One region of the Paenibacillus sp. FSL W8-0187 genome, then DNA from elsewhere that is predicted to be linked to it. Evidence: riboswitches for the same ligand, from Rfam matches in the RefSeq annotation. Region 1 holds a riboswitch; the other holds the start of a gene.
The links. Region 1 has a riboswitch for thiamine pyrophosphate ahead of MKY48_RS22320 (YkoF family thiamine/hydroxymethylpyrimidine-binding protein). Riboswitches for the same ligand answer to the same signal wherever they lie in the genome.

Region 1 (3,856 bases):
GAACCGGTAGAGGCAGCGGAACGCATCATACAATACGATTATCCCGACTGTTTGCTTGCTGTGCTTGGCGGCAGCGCGAGCAGAGGTGAATATAATGAACAATCCGATTTGGACATCATAGTCATTGAACGGGATGGTCATGATTTCAGCAGGAAGACGATAGAGGCACATGGGTGGATCGCGGAAATATTTATATTGTCTTTATCCTCCTATCGCGAATATTTCGATGAGGGAGTGATCGCGGCGAATCCTTCATTGCAGCGGATGGTCGTAGAAGGGACGGTGCTGCACGCGCTGCCTGAGGGGGAAGAGGTGCAGGCGGAAGCTCGAAGCGACTTGAATTACGGACCCATGCCCTTGATGCTAACCGACATTAACGAATACCGTTATATGCTAACCGAGTACCTGCTGGATTTGCAGAGTCCCCGAAGGGATGCCGAAAAGTGGTTTACGGTGCACAAAATAGCGGCGATTCTCTGTGATTTTGTACTTAGGGTGAACCGGGAGTGGACGGGTGAAGGGAAAACGCTGTTCCGTCTGTTCAACCGCTATGACTCGATCTTGGGAGAACGATTGGAAGCAGCGCTCACGGCGATGTATCGCCAGGATGATCCTTCAGTTCTTATGGCATTCACCGAGGAAATGCTCCATCCGTACGGAGGCAAGCTTCTCATTGGTTATGAGGAATAGAATTTCCTTGCCAATATAAAAAGAGGCGTACATTAGCCGTGACACTAGCACGAGACGGGAAATACTATAATAGTGTGATTACATCACGTCATTCTTTAAATCCAGGAGGGGATCTTCATGAGCGGAGTATATGGCGGCGGTGGATGGAACAATTCAGTAGGAATTATTTTGGTTCTCTTTATCCTGCTCGTAATTATCTTGAGTGCTTGGGTTTAAACCGTCAAGATTCTTGGCAGTAGTGACAGGAAGCCCGGCGCTTGCCGGGCTTTTGTCTGCCTCAATAAAGCTCAATTCGATGCGGCTTTGACCGAAGGGCTGTGTGCGGACACAACCGCAGTCATGACCAAATGGCTGCTGTCGGATTGAATCGCATGTAAAAACGCCTCTTCAAGGGATCCAAACACCTGGGCCAGTGACCCATCCAATCGGCTGGCGTAATGAACGCTTCCGGCGAATGTCCCGGCTGCCTTCGTACGATTAACTTCACCGTAGATGACATCCATGTAGTCATCGGTACCCATGGGGTATAGAGCGAATTGGCAAGCAGTCTCAATATCGGCATGTTCCCCGATGTCGTTGTTTAAGAGAGTCGAATCCTCAGTCATATATACATCGGCGTCCGTATCTCCGGGGCAACCGATGGAATAAGTACCATTAAAAACGGTATGCACGCCACTCGCTGCAGCATAGGCGAATATCGCCCTTGTCACATCAAAGACATGCTCTGCACGTCCACGAATACAGGTGCTCACATCATCTGTCTGAATCCATACCTTCCCCGTATCCACGGAATGTAGTGCGCCCATGATGACCTCCACAAACCGGTCCGTCATGGGAAATACCGAGAACCGGCACCCGACGATCCGACTGGTTCCGCATACAAGCTCATTCATTGTTATTTCCTCCCCATGATATAAGTCCACGCAAAAAAAACCGCACCCCGTGAAGAAAGTGCAGTTATGCCTACGAAAAGAAATAAACATAAATGCTACACTTCCCCACGCTAGTATGACCTAGATCGGGTGTTAAGGGTTAACGGCAAACCGCCGTCTCTCAGCACATGGCACCCCTAGTACAGCCAACATCCTATGTAGTTGGTTATCGTAAGTTTGCCCGGAGCTTCTGTTATCTTAGAAGTTCGAGGGTTCTTACTTGACTAATTGTATCGCTTAGTGATCGGTTTTTCAATCTTTGTCCATTATAAAAGGACCGCCTATCCAAGTTGCGGAAACTTAGGAAGGCGGCCTTTTTTCATCTATTTAATTAGTTGTATACTTTTACGCGATCTTCAAGCGGTGCAAATTCTTTCTCGCCTGGTTCAGCAACCGGCTTACCGAAAGGCATTTGAGCAAGCAGCTTCCAGCTTTCCGGGATGTTCCATTCGGATTTTACTTTTTCGTCGATCAGCGGGTTGTAGTGCTGCAGGGATGCACCCAGACCTTCTGCTTCAAGGGATGTCCATACTACAAATTGCAGCATGCCGTTGGATTGGTTGGACCAAATCGGGAAGTTGTCGGCATAAGCGGCAAAGTTCTGTTGCAGCCCGGCAATGACGTTGTTGTCCTCGAAGAACAATACCGTACCGTAACCAGCGCGGAATGCGCCCATTTTTTCGGCAGTGGATTTGAATGCTTCTTCATCGCCAACGACTTCCTTCAGGATGCCTTCCGTGATGTTCCACAGTTTATCATGCTGTTCGCCAAGCAATACAACGACGCGTGCACTTTGAGAGTTGAAAGAAGACGGGGTATACTTAACCGCTTCGTTTACGATTTCCTGAATACGCTCGTCCGAGATAACGGATTCTTTGCTAATCCCATAATAAGAACGGCGACTTTTGAGTGCAGTTGAAAAATCTTTAGACATTGAAAAAAAAACCTCCTGGTGTAATCGAATTTGCATACGCCTGATAAGAAGATGTCCTTTACTTCAAGCAAATATGCATGTTGCTTATTTAGCAATATTTTTAATTATCATTCCATATTAACTTACGTTTAGTTAGGAATAATATTTATGTTAGTATATTAATATAACTTAGAGTAATTGTCAACGACTTTTGATTAAATATAATTTCCCTTATCTATTAAATATGAATTGAATCCGTTTGGCTTTTTGAGAAGCTTCATTATATGGAGGCTTAACGAAAGGAGTGCTTCCTACCTGAGGATATTAGCTATGTCTTCTCGAAACTTCATATTATGAACAATTCATGAACAAAATATACAAGTATGAACAAATTAATTGATTTTGATTCTCAATTACACTTGTCGAGCCAGAATGAGGATGATATAATGCATATCAGAGCGCGATTGATAATCAATCTCAATGAGAATGGCGTTGGAAATTGCGAGATCCCGGATATTTTAGAGACATACGCATAGAAGGAAGAGCCATGAAGATTAGATACTTATTTGCAGCCGTTGTGGTACTCTCGATAATTTCATTATTTATTGGAGTTAAAGATATCTCGCCACTGCAACTATTCTCGATGACAGAACAACAACAGCATATTATGCTTGTAAGCCGGATTCCTAGGCTTGTCAGTCTTATATTGGCGGGTGTCAGCATGAGTATCTGCGGATTGATCATGCAGCAGCTCAGCCGCAATAAGTTCGTATCGCCGACCACAGCAGGTACGATGGACTCTGCCAGACTGGGGATTTTGGTAGCCATGCTCGTCTTCACGACAAGCGGTCCGCTTATCAAAATGCTCGTGGCATTTGTATTCGCTCTGGCAGGAACCTTTATCTTCATGAAGATACTGGATCGGATTAAGTTCAAGGATGCGATCTTCATCCCGCTCGTAGGGCTGATGTTTGGTAATATCGTCAGTTCGATAGCCACCTTCTTTGCATACAAATATGATCTTATTCAGAATATGTCCGCATGGCTTCAGGGTGATTTTTCCATGATCATGAAGGGCCAGTATGAAATGCTCTATATTAGTATCCCGCTTTTGATTCTGGCGTATCTGTTTGCCAACAAGTTTACGGTGGCCGGAATGGGAGAGGAGTTTGCAACCAACCTGGGTCTTCACTACCGGAGAGTTGTGAATCTGGGATTGGTCATCGTGGCGCTGGTTACGGCATCTGTTGTGCTGACGGTCGGCGTGATTCCGTTTCTTGGTCTGATCATACCTAATATTGTCAGTTTGTACTTAGGAGAC
Region 2 (3,856 bases), 1.3 Mb from region 1:
TTAGCCGCCTGCTCGGATGCAATCCCGCCAGACCAGCGCGGGGAAGGCATGCTCGAAGTCAGCTGTCCCTCCCGGACTTCCCATATATGCGTGGCCACCCGCTGCGCGATCTCCATTTCATGCGTCACCATGAGAATAGCGGTTCCCGCGCGGCGCAGCTGCTCGCACATCTCCAGAATCGCAAACGTATTCCGCGCATCCTGTCCGAAGGTTGGCTCATCCAGGAGCAGGACGGACGGCTGTCTTGCCATGGCCGTAGCCACGCTCAAGCGGCGCTTTTGGCCTGTCGACAGCTGGTACGGATGCCTAGCCTCCATGCCTTTCAGTCCAAAGCGTTCAAGACAGCGGTCGGCCTGCGCCTTCGCTTCCTCCGGCGGCACATGATCCACCAACAGCGAGTAAACCACCTCATCGCCGATGCGCTCCGTCAGGAATTGAAGCTCCGGATTCTGAAACACGAATCCGATTTGGCGCAGCTGCTGCTCTCTCTTCTTTCGCACCTTCCGGCGCTTGCCCTGAATGACCTCTTCCCCGCAAAGCACATAGGTCCCTTCGGCGCGAAGCAGCCCCATCAAACTGAGCAGCAGCGAGCTTTTGCCTGCTCCGTTCGGTCCTACCACCGCAATGAATTGTCCCGGAACCACCTCGGCGGAAGGGAGGGTGATAACAGGTTTATCCCATCTCATTCCCCTAAAATTCGCCAGTTGAATGACAGGTTCCCCATGTTGAGCGTACGGCGGAGCAGCCTCATACAAGAGATTGCCCAGCGCGTCGACCAGAGCAAACAACTCTCTGCCCGCCCGGGTCTGAGCATAATCCTCCCATACGCCGGGATACCAGATTCCATAGGCTTGGAGTTCCTTCTCGTATTCAGCGAATATCGCTGCTGGGGGACCTTCGCCCAGAATCACCCCATCCGGGCTGAACAGCACGACACGATCCACATATTGGGCCATTTCTTCAATCCGGTGTTCCACGATGATCAGCGTACGCCCTTCCGAAACGGCCTTCACCGCGGACCAGATTTGCTCCCTGCCTTCCGGGTCGAGCAGCGCAGACGGCTCGTCAAGGAACAGCACTTCCGGCTCCAGCAGCAGAGCCGATGCCAGCGCAAGTCGTTGCTTCATGCCTTGGGACAAATGCCCGATCGGCATATGGAGCTCCTCAAGATCAAGCCCCACCTCGCGCAGGGCCGCTTGCATTCGATCCTTCATCTCGTCACGAGGGACACTTAGATTTTCCAGTACGAAAGCCAGCTCTTCATCCACGTACGGCATACAGAACTGGGTATCCGGATCTTGAAATACATAACCCCAAGAGCGTGGAATCAGCTGGGCCTCGCATTTCATCGGCACCTCCGTCGCGCGGGGAATCATCCCGCTAAGCACCTGCAGCAGCGTGGATTTGCCACAGCCGCTCGGACCGAGCAGCAGCACCTTCTCCCCGCGGACAGCCGAGAAGGAGAGGTCTTTGAACATCAATCGCTCCTCGCCCGGATACTTCAGACGCAATCCCTCCACATACACGGCCGGTTCCGGAAGCATCTCAGCAGACTGAGCCGGAACCGGGCTAACCGTGGCATTAGACATGGCGCGGATCATCCAGTGCTTCGTAATCCTTCTTCGACGCAGGACGGAGCAGGGATGTCACGCCCGTACGGTCGAGCGCTTTAGCCAACAGGAGCATAAGAAGGCCTGCAATGACGGCGCCGCTAAGTACCCGCATACCGTATTTAGCGAGGAACATCCACGTCTGCAGGTCATCCGTATAGCTGTAATAGAAGTCCATGATCATCGAGCCGATGGCTGCACCGGCACCGGCAATCGCCAGCGTCCACGCCGAGGTGCTCCGATAACGGAACGCCGCGAATACCAATTCAGCCCCCAGTCCTTGAATGAGGCCATACAGCAGTAGGGTCAATCCCCAGCCGCTGCCAAACAGCACTTCTACGTGGGCCGCCGCCACTTCCGCGATAATGGCCACTCCCGGCTTCCGGATCAACAAGTAAGCAAGCGTGGCTGCAGCGAACCACATGCCGTATAACAACTCATCCGCTTCAAAGAACAGCGGTTTTAATAGATTGTAAACCGAACCCCAGAAGTGATAAATGACGCCAAGCACCAGTGATACCAGTACCGTAACCAAAATATCGCTTAACCGCAGTCCTTTTCGGGGCTGAACCCCCAACTTCTCTTGCACAGACGTTCCCATAACAACACATTCCCCTCTCCACCTCTATTTTTGTGTAAACACAACAAAAAACCGTCTGGAAAAACGCGCAGACGGAAAAATAGGCCCTATGTAGGCAGGGTCGGATATTCTCTACGCTGGCATTACCCAGTTCAGATTAACGGTCAACAGCGGATAGCAGCTGCAATCTCAGCCTGATTCACTCAAGCCCCCGTATTCCTATTCGGTTTTATGTTAACTTTAAAATACACATTCACTCCGGAATAAGCAAGAACCTTTTTTCAAAAATGGCTATTTATTGATTTCCATCTCATTCTATGTCAATATCAGAGTGATTGGCTTTTCCACCAACGTTTATTGCTGACACCTATGCACAAAGGAGAATGACATGGCTAAACAATTGCTGCGTCTGATGACTGAGCTGTCTTCCCGCAAGTGGCTGTCCCGAATCATGGGGCATTGTTCCCACAGCCGGCTGAGCCGTCATCTAATACCTGCATTCATACGAATTTATCAAATTCCGGCGCACGAAGCGGAGAAAGAAATCAACGAATACCGCTCACTGAACGAGTTCTTTTCCCGCCGGTTAAAAATAGGCCTACGCGCCATAGATGACACCGCCGACGCCATGGTAAGCCCAGTCGATGCCACAATTTCGGCAATGGGCGTCGTCAACGCCGGTACCATTCTAAGCGTTAAGGGACAGGATTATACCTTGAGCGAGCTGCTCGCGAAATCACCGAGAATGGAAAACTACATCCACGGTTATGCATTTGTATTGTATTTAAGCCCGACCGACTATCATCGCATTCATTCCCCGGTAACCGGTGTTCAGGCGGAAAGCGAGCATTTAAAGGGACGCGTTTACCCCGTGAACGATTTTGCGATGACCCATATCCGGAATGTGCTCAGCCGCAATGAGCGCCTCATTACCTATATTGCGCATGAGTTCGGCGAAGTTGCCGTCGTGAAGGTCGGAGCCATGAACGTAAGCAGCATCCGTTATGCTGACGAGAGTGTGAAGAAATACGAAATCGGCGATGAACTCGCGTACTTTGAATTCGGCTCTACAGTTGTACTTTTGACGGAGAACGGCACGTTTACCCCTCGCGGTGACCTGGAACCCGGCTCCAAGGTGAAGATGGGAGAACTGCTCGGTTTGCTTCACCCGTCCCCAGCCAGAAAAGGGTGATTCCATCTACCTTACCAAACATCGCATGACAAGTTAAGGCTATAAATCATTGGCTGCATGAATGATTAACGCCGGCCCAGCATCCGATAAATGATCCGCTGAAACAGCCGATCCGGCAGTCCGCCCTTGATCCATGCGGTCGCCCGCGTGCCTCGGGGCAGCATATAGCGGAACCTGGGCTTAGCCATGGACGCAATTTTTGCCACAAGCCTGGCTACCTCCTGCGGATCCCCGCTTCCTTTGGCTGTCCGCTCGGAATAGTCCAGCACGCCCTTCAGCAGACCGCTGTAGGGTGATCCTTCCTTCACCGTAAGCTCCCCAAAGCTTTTGTTCCAGATCGGCGTGCCATAGGCACCAGGCTGGATCAGCACGACATCAATGCCAAAGGGCATCACTTCCATGGACAGGCTTTCGCCAAACCCTTCCAGCGCAAATTTGGAGGACGCATAGGGTCCATAACCCGGAAATCCGACC

Region 2: another riboswitch for thiamine pyrophosphate. It lies ahead of MKY48_RS28340 (ECF transporter S component); the one in region 1 lies ahead of MKY48_RS22320 (YkoF family thiamine/hydroxymethylpyrimidine-binding protein).

The regions. Positions count from the first base shown of each region.
Region 1 is NZ_CP150206.1:4,967,079-4,970,934, reverse strand. It holds gene MKY48_RS22330 (nucleotidyltransferase domain-containing protein) at 1-690, shown strand, start outside; gene MKY48_RS22325 (sporulation protein YjcZ) at 808-906, shown strand; gene MKY48_RS22320 (YkoF family thiamine/hydroxymethylpyrimidine-binding protein) at 978-1,583, opposite strand; TPP riboswitch at 1,669-1,771, opposite strand; gene MKY48_RS22315 (nitroreductase family protein) at 1,954-2,556, opposite strand; gene MKY48_RS22310 (ABC transporter permease) at 3,083-3,856, shown strand, end outside.
Region 2 is NZ_CP150206.1:6,243,633-6,247,488, forward strand. It holds gene MKY48_RS28335 (ABC transporter ATP-binding protein) at 1-1,544, opposite strand, end outside; gene MKY48_RS28340 (ECF transporter S component) at 1,582-2,211, opposite strand; TPP riboswitch at 2,303-2,415, opposite strand; gene asd (archaetidylserine decarboxylase) at 2,579-3,382, shown strand; gene MKY48_RS28350 (SDR family oxidoreductase) at 3,448-3,856, opposite strand, start outside.